Regions from separate parts of the Bacillus sp. SORGH_AS_0510 genome, predicted to be linked through region 1. Evidence: a T-box and tRNA genes for the amino acid it is inferred to sense, from the RefSeq annotation. Region 1 holds a T-box; the other holds one or more tRNA genes.
What was found. The T-box of region 1 lies ahead of thrS (threonine--tRNA ligase). A T-box ahead of a tRNA ligase gene usually reads a tRNA of that ligase, here a tRNA-Thr.
Positions count from the first base shown of each region.

Region 2: it encodes a tRNA-Thr, which carries the amino acid that the T-box ahead of thrS (threonine--tRNA ligase) is inferred to sense. The anticodon was not compared.

Region 1 is NZ_JAUTAU010000001.1:1,655,299-1,662,640, reverse strand. Features, by position in the region: gene QE429_RS08415 (dUTP diphosphatase) at 35-526, opposite strand; gene QE429_RS08410 (DUF1294 domain-containing protein) at 532-801, opposite strand; gene rplT (50S ribosomal protein L20) at 861-1,217, opposite strand; gene rpmI (50S ribosomal protein L35) at 1,255-1,455, opposite strand; gene infC (translation initiation factor IF-3) at 1,472-1,990, opposite strand; ribosomal protein L20 leader region at 2,115-2,247, opposite strand; gene thrS (threonine--tRNA ligase) at 2,420-4,354, opposite strand; T-box leader at 4,625-4,874, opposite strand; gene ytxC (putative sporulation protein YtxC) at 4,963-5,844, opposite strand; gene dnaI (primosomal protein DnaI) at 6,139-7,062, opposite strand; gene QE429_RS08375 (replication initiation and membrane attachment family protein) at 7,075-7,342, opposite strand, start outside.
Region 2 is NZ_JAUTAU010000001.1:52,903-60,244, forward strand. Features, by position in the region: gene QE429_RS00295 (aspartyl-phosphate phosphatase Spo0E family protein) at 141-305, shown strand; partial or broken gene rocF (arginase) at 345-1,218, opposite strand; tRNA gene QE429_RS00305 (tRNA-Ala) at 2,014-2,089, opposite strand; tRNA gene QE429_RS00310 (tRNA-Gly) at 2,095-2,169, opposite strand; tRNA gene QE429_RS00315 (tRNA-Lys) at 2,223-2,295, opposite strand; tRNA gene QE429_RS00320 (tRNA-Gln) at 2,297-2,371, opposite strand; tRNA gene QE429_RS00325 (tRNA-Tyr) at 2,419-2,503, opposite strand; tRNA gene QE429_RS00330 (tRNA-Thr) at 2,522-2,597, opposite strand; tRNA gene QE429_RS00335 (tRNA-Val) at 2,759-2,834, opposite strand; tRNA gene QE429_RS00340 (tRNA-Glu) at 2,839-2,913, opposite strand; tRNA gene QE429_RS00345 (tRNA-Thr) at 2,932-3,004, opposite strand; tRNA gene QE429_RS00350 (tRNA-Asn) at 3,034-3,108, opposite strand; rRNA gene rrf (5S ribosomal RNA) at 3,123-3,239, opposite strand; rRNA gene QE429_RS00360 (23S ribosomal RNA) at 3,370-6,305, opposite strand; rRNA gene QE429_RS00365 (16S ribosomal RNA) at 6,506-7,342, opposite strand, start outside.

The sequences.
Region 1 (7,342 bases):
ACCTGTAAAAGCGCAAAACTTACAAATTTTCTGGCTAATAGTTATTTTGTTGTCTTTGATAATTTACTTCGTTTTTACGAAAATATGCCTCTTCGATTTCTTCCTTAGTAAAACCAAGCAAAGCCGCCAGCTGCATATACGATTCAAACACGTTAATGTACCCATCTAATTCCTTGTTCTTTTGGAACAAGCTGATTGTTTCATACACAGCAAGGAATTGTTCCGTCACAGTGGAAGTAGAGTTAATTCCCTCCAACTCAATAGGCACCTTATTAAAACCGCATTCAATCCCCAGTGATAAAATAAAATGGATTCCGTCTACAAACTCTTCAAGAATAACATCTTTTTCTGAGGATGGCTTAACACTCCAAAACTTAAAACAACGTGTTTCGTTTGCCAATTCCCCAATTTCCACTAGCAATGCAAGGGCCTTTCTTTCAAATAAATTTTCCTTTTGCAATTCATGCTTTTCTTCTATATGAGAGTCTAAAGCCTTTTGCATGTGAAATAATTTTTCTAGATTCATCCAAATCACCACCAAACCTTTATAAAGAGAATCAGTTCAATTACTGCTAAGAAAGGAAAGCCGATTTTAAATGCTGCATGTTTTGTTTTATGACGGTATAGCTGCATACCAATAGTTGACCCAACAGCTCCACCGAAGAGAGCTACCAGCCAAAGTGTTCTCTCTGAAATTCGGTACTCATGCTTCCTCGCACGCTTTTTATCTTCTCCCATTATAAAAAGTCCTATTAAGTTCATGATTACATAGACTACAAGTAAAACCATTCTGCCATTCATTCTGACTCCCCCTTACAGAAAAAGCCATCCTCAAAAGAGAATGGCTTTATATCTTTTAATTATTTTTGTTGTTGCTTAGCTAGGTTTGCTAATTCAGCAAATGCGTTAGCATCGCTAACTGCTAATTCAGCAAGCATCTTGCGGTTTACTTCGATACCAGCAAGCTTTAAGCCGTGCATTAAACGGCTGTAAGAAAGACCGTTCATACGAGCTGCTGCGTTGATACGAGTAATCCAAAGTTTGCGGAAGTCGCGCTTCTTTTGACGACGATCGCGGAAAGCATACATTAATGATTTCATAACCTGTTGGTTAGCAACTTTATATAATGTATGTTTTGAACCGAAATAACCTTTTGCTAATTTAAGAACTCTTTTACGACGTTTGCGAGTAACTGTACCGCCTTTTACACGTGGCATGTAATTTCCCTCCTAGAATAAATCGATCTGTCCGAGATTATTTTACGTAAGTTAATAATTGACGAATGCGTTTGAAATCGCCTTTAGAAACAAGAGTTCCTTTGCGAAGTTTACGCTTAGCTTTTGTAGATTTGTTCGCGAATAAGTGGCTTGTATAAGCATGGTCACGCTTAAGTTGACCAGAACCAGTCTTTTTGAAACGCTTTGCAGCGCCGCGGTGAGTTTTCATTTTTGGCATTGGAATATCCTCCTTATTACTTATCAGCTTTAGGTGCTAAAACCAGGAACATGCTTCGGCCATCCATTTTTGGATGTGACTCAATAGTCGCTACTTCCTTGCATGCTTCAGAGAAACGGTCTAATACACGTTGACCAATTTCTTTATGTGTAATTGCTCTACCCTTGAAACGGATGGAAGCTTTTACTTTGTCGCCTTTTTCCAAAAACTTAATAGCATTACGAAGCTTTGTATTAAAGTCATGCTCATCTATCGTTGGGCTTAGACGAACTTCTTTAGTAGTAATAATCTTTTGATTCTTACGAGCTTCTTTTTCTTTCTTTTGATTCTCGAATTTGAATTTGCCATAGTCCATAATCCGGGCTACCGGAGGCTTTGCATTTGGTGCTACAAGTACCAAATCAAGATTTACTCGTCCGGCAATTTCCAACGCTTCGTTTTTGGATTTGATCCCTAACTGTTCGCCATTTTGATCAATTAAGCGAACTTCGCGAGCTCGGATGCCCTCATTTAACAACATGTCTTTGCTAATAATTAGCCACCTCCAAGGTTTATTACGAATACAACGTCTGGGTATAAGAATGATTCACCTTACAAATGACACCCTCGTTGGAATCGACAGGTATTAAAACTTTTTATACGTGCTATTTCTTAAGTACACAAACAAAAAAGTGCGGATGCATACACCCACACTTTACGAAACATAAGTAAATAAACAAAAAGTTCACGTAAAACCTGCCAACTGCCCATATGCGTCAATCAGGTGAGAAGCGGGTGCTTCTTCTTTTCCCAAAACAATATTCAATTTAACCTTGATTACTATAACATAAACAAAGACGTATTGTCAAACAAACTATTTACTCATGACAACGAAATTTATTGTAGCAAGAAATCAAAAATTATTCAATAGATTTTTTCTAAATAAACAAAGAAAGAGAGGAGTCACCCACTCTTTCTTTGTTTATTAACCTTTTTGCACTTCTGCTTTAATTGCAGCTAAGAAGTCTGCAAAAGGCTTTGTTTCGGAATTTTGTTCACCATATTTACGAACGTTAACAGCATTATTTTCCACTTCTTTGTCGCCGACAACAAGCATATATGGAATTTTTTGCATTTGCGCTTCACGGATTTTATAGCCAATTTTTTCATCACGGCCATCTAATTCTACACGGAAGCCTTCATTTTGAAGCTGTTCCTGAACTTGTTTTGCATAATCAAAGTGTGCTCCCGGAGAAACAGGAATAACTTGAACTTGGACTGGTGCTAACCAAGTTGGGAATGCTCCTTTATACTCTTCAATTAAGAAGGCAACAAAACGTTCCATTGTTGAAACAACTCCGCGGTGGATAACAACCGGACGATGTTGCTTACCATCTTCACCTACGTATGTTAAATCAAATCGCTCTGGAAGTAAGAAGTCCAGTTGAACAGTGGAAAGTGTTTCATCTTTACCTAGGGCTGTTTTCACCTGAACATCAAGCTTTGGACCATAGAATGCAGCTTCTCCTTCTGCCTCAAAATAATCCAAACCAAGATCATCCATTGCTTCCTTGAGCATGCTTTGTGCTTTTTCCCACATGGCGTCATCGTTAAAATACTTTTCAGTATCTTGTGGATCGCGGTAAGAAAGGCGGAACGAATAGTCGGTAATATTGAAATCCTTATATACATTAAGGACTAAGTTCACCACACGCTTAAATTCATCTTTGATTTGATCCGGACGAACGAAAATGTGTGCATCATTTAATGTCATTCCACGAACACGCTGCAGTCCAGCTAAGGCACCAGACATTTCATATCTGTGCATTAATCCAAGCTCTGCGATACGAATTGGCAGTTCACGATAGCTATGGATTGTATTCTTATACACCATCATATGGTGCGGACAGTTCATTGGACGTAAAACTAACTGTTCGTTCTCCATCTCCATAACCGGGAACATATCTTCATGATAGTGATCCCAGTGACCAGAAGTTTTGTATAGGTCAACACTACCCATAACCGGTGTATACACATGGTCATAGCCAAGTCGTTGTTCTTTATCGACAATATAACGTTCAATTACACGGCGGATAGTAGCACCTTTTGGAAGCCATAATGGTAAACCTTGACCAACCAATTGATTAGTTGTAAATAAGCTTAACTCTTTACCAATTTTACGATGATCACGCTCTTTCGCTTCTTCAAGTAGGCGAAGGTGTTCAGCCAAGTCCTCTTTCTTAAAGAACGCTGTTCCATACACACGCTGCAACATCTTATTATTGCTGTCACCACGCCAGTAGGCACCCGCAATGCTTAAGAGCTTGAATTCTTTAATTTTTCCAGTCGAAGGAACATGAACTCCACGGCAAAGGTCAAAGAAATCACCTTGTTCGTAAATTGTCACTGTTTCTTCATCAGGGATTGCTTCAATTAGTTCAAGCTTGTAAGGGTCTCCTGCTTCTTTAAATAATTGAACAGCGTCAGCACGGCTTACTTCCTTGCGAACAATCTCAATATTTTCATTAACGATTTTCGCCATTTCTTTTTCGATTTTTGGAAGGTCCTCTGGAGTTAATGACACATCAAGATCCATATCATAATAAAAACCACCCTCGATTACTGGACCTACTCCAAGGTTTACATTTGGATACAATCTTCTTACAGCTTGAGCCATTAAGTGCGCAGTACTATGACGCAACACCTCTAAAGCGTCACTTGAATCAGGTACAACGATTTCTATAGAACCGTCTTCCATGATTGGACGGCGAAGATCATACATTTGTCCGTTCCATTTACCGGCAATTGCTTTTTTCTTAAGGCCTGGGCTAATGGAAGCAGCAATATCTTCCGTTGTTGTTCCGCGTGGGAACTCCTTTACTGCCCCATCTGGAAACGAAATCTTAACAACGTCTGACATGGTAATTCCTCCTTTGATTTGAGCGATAGCGGACAATTATCCATCTATCGCTTTATAAAAAATAGGCTTTGTTAAACTTGCCTGTTGATTTCCGCTCCAGGCACGAGCGGTCCGTGGGTGTTTCGGCGAGCCTCCTCGGCGCTTGCGCCTGCGGGGTCTCTCCTGAACCATACTCCCACAGGAGTCTTCGTGCCTTCCGCTCCAATCAACGGGTGAAAAAATTATCACTGTTCTTTAACAGAGCTAAAAAATAAAAAAACCCGTCCCTGGAATAGGGACGAGTTTTGATTAACACGTGGTTCCACCCAATTTTTCATGTTCAACATAATTCGTCGATCATGACTTTGGTCAGGTAACGGCTGTTGCCGTCAACAATTACTAATTCCACAAAATTAGGAAATGTTCACTGTTGAAGTTTAAAGGTGGTAAGTATTTATCCCGTGTTAGAAGACTTTCAGCCGGTGGTCTTCCTCTCTAAAAACCGTAAATGAAATACTGTTGTCCTTATCATTACTTTTACTACATATTTTGCTATGTACGTTATTATAATGATTTCCTTTCAAAAAAGCAAGGTACATAAAACTAAATATTGACATTATTTTATTCTTTTATGCATGATTTTCCGATGAGTCTGTTTCAGCAGTACATTTTCTTACTTTTCGCAGCGCAGAAAATTCCTTAACCGTCACTCTCTCCTCAAAAATGTTCTTAATCGTTCTCACCAAAGGCTCGTCAGGATCCTTGGTATAAATAAAAATAAAGGTTGGTGCAAGTGACAACAGCGGCGCAATGGAAACGGAATCTATATAGACAGGGTGATTCACTAACAGCTTCCGATCGATCAACCTTGTTAACTCTCCTCTTTTAATCTCAACAAAGTGCTCATTATAAAAAGTAATTTCCTCATCAAACAATAAATGAAGGGTATTCATTTTGGGTTCCCGGTTCACTAAAAAGTCCCTAAGCATGTGAACAAACATTTGATATTCCTGCTCCATCTTGTATTCATCAATAGCAATCTCGATATAGCTTTCCAGTGCCTGCAGATAGGAACGCAAGCGGAATTTAACAAAGGAATCAAATGAGAACGTGACATGATCTTGCAGGATTTCATCAATTGCCGTCCTAATTAAATCAGACTCGTCATTTATTTCTTTTAAGAATACAGACAAATCCTCTCTTTGCCCATCCAAAATCGAATAAATGATATCGATAATCTGCTGTTGCTCTTCCATATCTGTAAAGTAATATTGATCGCATAAAATCTCTCTAAACCAGTTATCTCGTTTTGTATTCGTTATAAACTGATAAAAAGCCAGCTTCACCGAGTCAAATAAATCGGTTGAAAAACATAAATCTACTATTTTTACTATATGTCGATCTTCTAAAAGAAGAATAGTTTCATGTTCTGGATTATATGGTACATACTTCAGCAAGTGGTTATAAAATTTTTGTGCTTCCACCTTGCTTTGGAAGATGATTTCCGCCAACCAAATCCCCCCTTTGAGGCAATCTCTGTTTTAATATATATGGGGGACTTGGCCAAATTAGAAGTTAGATACTTGTAGTTTTAATATAATAATTAAGAAAAGCGGAAGCGCCTTGCTCAGCCCCGACAGGCAAATGTTCTTCTGCAAGAAAAGTCGCTCTTTGACTTTACTTGCAGAAGGTTATTTGACCCGAGGGGCTAGGCGCTGGAGAAGGACAATTCTCGAAGTCAATTTTTATTCTCATTTTAACGCAAAAAGGGATTACCATCGATTGGTAATCCCTTAGAAACGAGACTAACGTCTATTGGGTCCGCTAACAAGCACAGGCTCACTTAAGGTGCGAATTCTCTCCATGATTCGCATCGCTTTCATTTTTTCCTCTTCACCACGTTGGCTGTAGGTTAAATGATGCTCCAACCCTTGAAAATCAAAATTGGAAGTGAAGAAGGTCGGAAGATTTTCTAGCATACGGAACTGTAAGATTGGGCCTAATACCTCATCCCTCGTCCAACTGGACATAGCCTCCGCTCCTATATCATCTAACATTAACACCGGTTCTTTTTTGAGTGCTTCAATTTTTTCATTAAGTGTCGAATCAGCAATAGAGCTTTTCATCTCTCTTAGTAATTCTGGAACATAAACAATCATCGTTGAAATCTGCTTTTTAGCAAGTTCATTTGCTATAGCCCCTAACAAGAACGACTTCCCCACACCAAATTTTCCGTAGAGATATAAACCTTTTTGTTTTTTTCCTTTTTCATAATTCATCAGGAAAGTCGCAGCCTTATCCACCGCATCCAGTCTGCCAGTATCTCCTTCAAAATCCTCAAACGTAGCTTCCAATATATCTCTCGGTACATAAAGACTTTTTATCAGCTTTTCGTTTTTCTTTTTCTCATCTGCCATTATTTTTCTAGGGCATCGCTTATACACCACATCAATCGAGTTTAAGGATTGCACTAGCTCAGGTTGGTAGCCCTGCATGAAATTAATACACTTTCCAAGACTTTCACAGTGCTCACAATCCTGACTTTGCTTCGTAAATTCAAATAATTTACTCATACTTTTTTCAACTATCTGTGGTGTAATCTCTTGATGTCGAGCTAAAAACGCCTTAATATCACGATTCTGAAGAACTTCCTGTCGCTGTTTTTCGTATCGTTGTTTAAAACTTTCATTTGAAGCTAGTCGTTGTAATGTTTTGTTTATTCTTTCCATCTCATTCACCTCCTACTTTCTAAAAGCCTTTAATTTCTCTTCGATTGCACGTTTTTTTGCTTCATCATCTTCCGATTTGTTTGTTTGCGCCTCTGCTTTTCCTTCTTCAGAACCATCCGCAAACCATTCAGGAATCAATTCTTTACGAATAGTTTTCTGCTTCGACGCTTTCCCTGTTTTTTGGTTTTCGGTCCAGCCGATATACGTCCGGTGTTCGTTTTTGGCAAGCTCCATAGCTTGCTTTACTGTTTTCACCTGTTTCCTTGCCCAATGACTTGCT
Region 2 (7,342 bases), 1.6 Mb from region 1:
TTCGTTTAAAACGAAAAATCTTCTCAACATCTATAATATTAACAAAAATTTACTAATTACGGTAAGCAATTAGTTTAAAGTTTTTTCCTTGGGGTAAAAAGATAACAATAACGATTTTATAGAAAAGAGGTAATGGCAAAGTGGGTCTTCAACGTCCTAAATTATTGGAGGAAATAGAAAACTGCCGACATGAAATGGTTCGGCTTGCATCTGAGACTTCTTTGTTACATCCCCGCGTCATAGCAGCAAGTAAAAAGCTCGATTTATTACTGTATCAATATCATACCTTAGAATCAAAAATGTAAAAAGCAGCTGCAGAAATTCGGGCAGCTGCTTTTAATTTATTATAAAAGTTTTTCTCCAAATAATGATCCCATCAGTTCAACAGCACAGACAGCTGTTTTATTCTTTTCATCTAAAATGGGATTCACTTCTACGAATTCTGCAGAAGTAATAATTTTCGCTTCCTCGAGCATTTCCATCGCAAGATGACTTTCTCTGTAGCTTATTCCGCCCATAACCGGTGTACCTACTCCTGGAGCGTCGCTTGGATCTAATCCATCTAAATCTAGTGACAAGTGAACCCCATCTGTTTTTTTCCTTAAGATATGAAATAGTTTCTTCCATTACTTTCGTCATACCTAAACGGTCGATTTCATGCATGGTATAGACTTTTATCCCTTTTTCTTTTATTAATTCTTTTTCACCATCATCAAGTGCTCTTGCACCAATAATGACTACATTTTCAGGCTTTACTTTTGGGGAATAGTTAAGGATCTGGGTTAATAAAGAGTGACCCCATCCAAGGCTGACTGCTAAAGGCATTCCATGGATGTTTCCTGTTGGGCTTGTCTCCGCTGTATTCAAATCACCATGCGCATCATACCAGATCACACCAAGATTTTTATAATGCTTAGAAACACCAGCTAATGTACCAATCGCAATGCTATGGTCTCCACCCAAAACAAGTGGAAATGCTCCAGATTGGACAGCCTCGTCTACTTTCTCAGCCAGCAAAGTACTTTTTTCGGCAACCAGGTCTAAATTTCGTAAATTCGATTCCTTATCTACGACAACTTCAGGTCTTCCGACCGGGATATCACCTAAATCATGAATTTCTTCAAACAGCGGTTTTAATCGCTCGTAGATTCCTGCATAGCGGATGGCACTAGGCCCCATATCTACTCCACGACGCATTTGGCCTAAGTCCATAGGCATTCCAATAATTGAAAGTTTCTTAGTCAATGCAATTCCTCCCTAGCCCTTATTACTTCTATTTTAACCGCTTTCAAACAAATGACTCAACTCGACAGAATTGTGTATATATATGCGGTAAGCGGTAGGGTGTTCGGGTGTTTTTACTAAAAAATCATGATTATGATTCAGGGACTGCTCTACGCGACCTTTTTTTCTTAACAATCCAGAGTTCGGGCTCATAGCACCTCTTTACGCGTCCTTTTTTTCTTAATAATCCAGATCATAGGCTCATAGAACCCCTCTACGCGTCCTTTTTTTCTTAACAATCCAGAATTCGGGCTCATAGCACCTCTCTACGCGACCTTTCTCTCTTTATAATCTAGATCTCGGGCTCATAGAACACCCTCTACGCGTCCTTTCCCTCTTTATAATTCAGATCTCGGGCTCATAGAACCCCTCTACGCTTCCTTTCTCTCTTAATAATCCAGATCTCGGGCTCATAGAACCTCTCTACGCGTCCTTTTATTCTTAATAATCTAGATCTCGGGCTCATAGAACCTCTCTACGCGTCCATTTTTTCTTAATAATCCAGATCTCGGGCTCATAGAACCTCTCTATGCGTCCTTTTTTTCTTAATAATCCAGATCTCGGGCTCATAGAACCCCTCTACGCGACCTTTCTCTCTTAATAATCCAGATCACAGGCTCATAGAACCTCTCTATGCGACCTTCTATTCTTATAAGATAAAATTCCAGCTCATAAAAATAAAAAAAGCCTTAAATCATCATCTGATTTAAGGCGAATTATGTAGTGTGATGGTGGAGCCTAGCGGGATCGAACCGCTGACCTCCTGCGTGCAAAGCAGGCGCTCTCCCAGCTGAGCTAAGGCCCCATCTATGGAGCGGAAGACGGGATTCGAACCCGCGACCCCCACCTTGGCAAGGTGGTGTTCTACCACTGAACTACTTCCGCAAACTCGTAGATAAAACCCGAGGATATATCTCCCAGGGTTTTATCTTTAATTATGAGCCATGAAGGACTCGAACCTTCGACCCTCTGATTAAAAGTCAGATGCTCTACCAACTGAGCTAATGGCTCTTGGCTGGGCTAGCTGGATTTGAACCAACGCATGTCGCAGTCAAAGTGCGATGCCTTACCGCTTGGCTATAGCCCAATAGTGATTTACACTTATAGTATGTCCAACTTTTTTAAAAATATAAATGGTGGAGGGGGACGGATTCGAACCGCCGAACCCGGAGGGAGCGGATTTACAGTCCGCCGCGTTTAGCCACTTCGCTACCCCTCCATATTTATTTTTAAAAAGTGGTGCCGGCGAGAGGACTTGAACCCCCAACCTACTGATTACAAGTCAGTTGCTCTACCAATTGAGCTACACCGGCAAATAGTTTGAAAAAAATATTAGATTGTACACGCTGTCCTTATTATCGTCATCCTGACCTCAGAAAGCTTATTCAAGGAGCAGCTCGGTCAGTATGCTGATGATATTTCAGGAAGCTTATTCGGTCGTGCTCTACCAATTGAGCTACACCGGCATATTATATGGTGGAGGATGACGGGATCGAACCGCCGACCCTCTGCTTGTAAGGCAGATGCTCTCCCAGCTGAGCTAATCCTCCGAAATGGTGACCCCTACGGGATTCGAACCCGTGTTACCGCCGTGAAAGGGCGGTGTCTTAACCGCTTGACCAAGGGGCCATAATATTAATATAGGTAAGCTTCCAAGCGGGCTCGAACCGCTGACCTCTTCCTTACCATGGAAGTGCTCTACCTACTGAGCTATGGAAGCATAGCTGAATTTACTTGATGACATAAAAATGGCTCCGCAGGTAGGACTCGAACCTACGACCGATCGGTTAACAGCCGATAGCTCTACCACTGAGCTACTGCGGAACAATAATATAACAGCCTGGCAATGTCCTACTCTCACAGGGACTTTCGTCCCAACTACCATCGGCGCTGAGAAGCTTAACTTCCGTGTTCGGTATGGGAACGGGTGTGACCTTCTCGCCATAATTACCAGACTATTTTATTTGACACTATTTTATTATAATGTCTTTTTTAATTTTTTCAAGAGGAAAATATATTTTTTCATTCCCTCAAAACTAGATAATGTAGAAGAAAATTCAATAAACATTTGAGTTCGCTAAAAACTTGGTTAAGTCCTCGAACGATTAGTATCAGTCAGCTCCACATGTTACCACGCTTCCACCTCTGACCTATCAACCTGATCATCTTTCAGGGTTCTTACTAGCTTGACGCTATGGGAAATCTCATCTTGAGGGGGGCTTCATGCTTAGATGCTTTCAGCACTTATCCCGTCCGCACATAGCTACCCAGCGATGCCTTTGGCAAGACAACTGGTACACCAGCGGTGCGTCCATCCCGGTCCTCTCGTACTAAGGACAGCTCCTCTCAAATTTCCTACGCCCACGACGGATAGGGACCGAACTGTCTCACGACGTTCTGAACCCAGCTCGCGTACCGCTTTAATGGGCGAACAGCCCAACCCTTGGGACCGACTACAGCCCCAGGATGCGATGAGCCGACATCGAGGTGCCAAACCTCCCCGTCGATGTGGACTCTTGGGGGAGATAAGCCTGTTATCCCCGGGGTAGCTTTTATCCGTTGAGCGATGGCCCTTCCATGCGGAACCACCGGATCACTAAGCCCGACTTTCGTCCCTGCTCGACTTGTAGGTCTCGCAGTCAAGCTCCCTTGTGCCTTTACACTCTACGAATGATTTCCAACCATTCTGAGGGAACCTTTGGGCGCCTCCGTTACTCTTTAGGAGGCGACCGCCCCAGTCAAACTGCCCACCTGACACTGTCTCCCACCCCGATAAGGGGTGCGGGTTAGAATTTCAATACAGCCAGGGTAGTATCCCACCGACGCCTCCACCGAAGCTAGCGCTCCGGCTTCTACGGCTCCTACCTATCCTGTACAAGCTGTACCAAAATTCAATATCAGGCTACAGTAAAGCTCCACGGGGTCTTTCCGTCCTGTCGCGGGTAACCTGCATCTTCACAGGTACTATAATTTCACCGAGTCTCTCGTTGAGACAGTGCCCAGATCGTTACGCCTTTCGTGCGGGTCGGAACTTACCCGACAAGGAATTTCGCTACCTTAGGACCGTTATAGTTACGGCCGCCGTTTACTGGGGCTTCGATTCAGAGCTTCGCTTGCGCTAACCCCTCCTCTTAACCTTCCAGCACCGGGCAGGCGTCAGCCCCTATACTTCGCCTTGCGGCTTCGCAGAGACCTGTGTTTTTGCTAAACAGTCGCCTGGGCCTATTCACTGCGGCTCTTCGAGGCTATTCACCTCAAAAAGCACCCCTTCTCCCGAAGTTACGGGGTCATTTTGCCGAGTTCCTTAACGAGAGTTCTCTCGCTCACCTTAGGATTCTCTCCTCGCCTACCTGTGTCGGTTTGCGGTACGGGCACCTTTTATCTCGCTAGAGGCTTTTCTTGGCAGTGTGGAATCAGGAACTTCGGTACTAAATTTCCCTCGCTATCACAGCTCAGCCTTTACGGAAAGCGGATTTTCCTACTTTCCAGCCTAACTGCTTAGACGCGCATATCCAACAGCGCGCTTACCCTATCCTCCTGCGTCCCCCCATCACTCAAACGATAAAGAGGTGGTACAGGAATATCAACCTGTTGTCCATCGCCTACGCCTTTCGGCCTCGGCTTAGGTCCCGACTAACCCTGAGCGGACGAGCCTTCCTCAGGAAACCTTAGGCATACGGTGGATGAGATTCTCACTCATCTTTCGCTACTCATACCGGCATTCTCACTTCTAAGCGCTCCACCAGTCCTTACGGTCTAGCTTCAACGCCCTTAGAACGCTCTCCTACCACTGACATCTACGATGTCAATCCACAGCTTCGGTGTTACGTTTAGCCCCGGTACATTTTCGGCGCAGAGTCACTCGACCAGTGAGCTATTACGCACTCTTTAAATGGTGGCTGCTTCTAAGCCAACATCCTGGTTGTCTAAGCAACTCCACATCCTTTTCCACTTAACGTAAACTTTGGGACCTTAGCTGGTGGTCTGGGCTGTTTCCCTTTTGACTACGGATCTTATCACTCGCAGTCTGACTCCCACGGATAAGTCTTTGGCATTCGGAGTTTGTCTGAATTCGGTAACCCGATGAGGGCCCCTAGTCCAAACAGTGCTCTACCTCCAAGACTCTAACAACGTGAGGCTAGCCCTAAAGCTATTTCGGAGAGAACCAGCTATCTCCAAGTTCGATTGGAATTTCTCCGCTACCCACACCTCATCCCCGCACTTTTCAACGTGCGTGGGTTCGGGCCTCCATCCAGTGTTACCTGGACTTCACCCTGGACATGGGTAGATCACCTGGTTTCGGGTCTACGACCACATACTCATTCGCCCTATTCAGACTCGCTTTCGCTGCGGCTCCGTCTCTTCAACTTAACCTTGCATGGGATCGTAACTCGCCGGTTCATTCTACAAAAGGCACGCTATCACCCATTAACGGGCTCTAACTACTTGTAGGCACACGGTTTCAGGAACTATTTCACTCCCCTTCCGGGGTGCTTTTCACCTTTCCCTCACGGTACTGGTTCACTATCGGTCACTAGGGAGTATTTAGCCTTGGGAGATGGTCCTCCCTGCTTCCGACCGGATTTCACGTGTCCGGCCGTACTCAGGATCCACTCAAGAGGGAACGAAGTTTCGACTACAGGGTTTTTACCTTCTCTGACGGGCCTTTCCAGGCCGCTTCATCTACCCCGTTCCTTTGTAACTCCATATAGAGTGTCCTACAACCCCAAGAGGCAAGCCTCTTGGTTTGGGCTATGTCCCATTTCGCTCGCCGCTACTCAGGGAATCGCGTTTGCTTTCTCTTCCTCCGGGTACTTAGATGTTTCAGTTCCCCGGGTATGCCTTCAATACCCTATGTATTCAGGTAAAGATACTGTTCCATTACGAACAGTGGGTTTCCCCATTCGGAAATCTCTGGATCAAAGCTTACTTACAGCTCCCCAAAGCATATCGGTGTTAGTCCCGTCCTTCATCGGCTCCTAGTGCCAAGGCATTCACCGTGCGCCCTTTCTAACTTAACCTAAAAGGTTTATTACTCTATATATAATAGAGAGAAAACTAAAATGGCGATTACTCGATGTTTCTTGACTTTCTTCTTTACGATTATCTAGTTTTCAAAGAACGAAGTTCTGAGAGAAATTGCACTCTCAAAACTAAACAAACAGAAAACAATCAAACAAACATGTTTTGTCTGGCTCATAGGTCCAGCTTATATCCTTAGAAAGGAGGTGATCCAGCCGCACCTTCCGATACGGCTACCTTGTTACGACTTCACCCCAATCATCTGTCCCACCTTAGGCGGCTGGCTCCTTACGGTTACCCCACCGACTTCGGGTGTTACAAACTCTCGTGGTGTGACGGGCGGTGTGTACAAGGCCCGGGAACGTATTCACCGCGGCATGCTGATCCGCGATTACTAGCGATTCCGGCTTCATGTAGGCGAGTTGCAGCCTACAATCCGAACTGAGAATGGTTTTATGGGATTGGCTAAACCTCGCGGTCTTGCAGCCCTTTGTACCATCCATTGTAGCACGTGTGTAGCCCAGGTCATAAGGGGCATGATGATTTGACGTCATCCCCACCTTCCTCCGGTTTGTCACCGGCAGTCACCTTAGAGTGCCCAACTGAATGCTGGCAACTAAGATCAAGGGTTGCGCTCGTTGCGGGACTTAACCCAACATCTCACGACACGAGCTGACGACAACCATGCACCACCTGTCACTCTGTCCCCCGAAGGGGAAAGTCCTATCTCTAGGAGTGTCAGAGGATGTCAAGACCTGGTAAGGTTCTTCGCGTTGCTTCGAATTAAACCACATGCTCCACCGCTTGTGCGGGCCCCCGTCAATTCCTTTGAGTTTCAGCCTTGCGGCCGTACTCCCCAGGCGGAGTGCTTAATGCGTTAGCTGCAGCACTAAGGGGCGGAAACCCCCTAACACTTAGCACTCATCGTTTACGGCGTGGACTACCAGGGTATCTAATCCTGTTTGCTCCCCACGCTTTCGCGCCTCAGCGTCAGTTACAGACCAGAAAGCCGCCTTCGCCACTGGTGTTCCTCCAC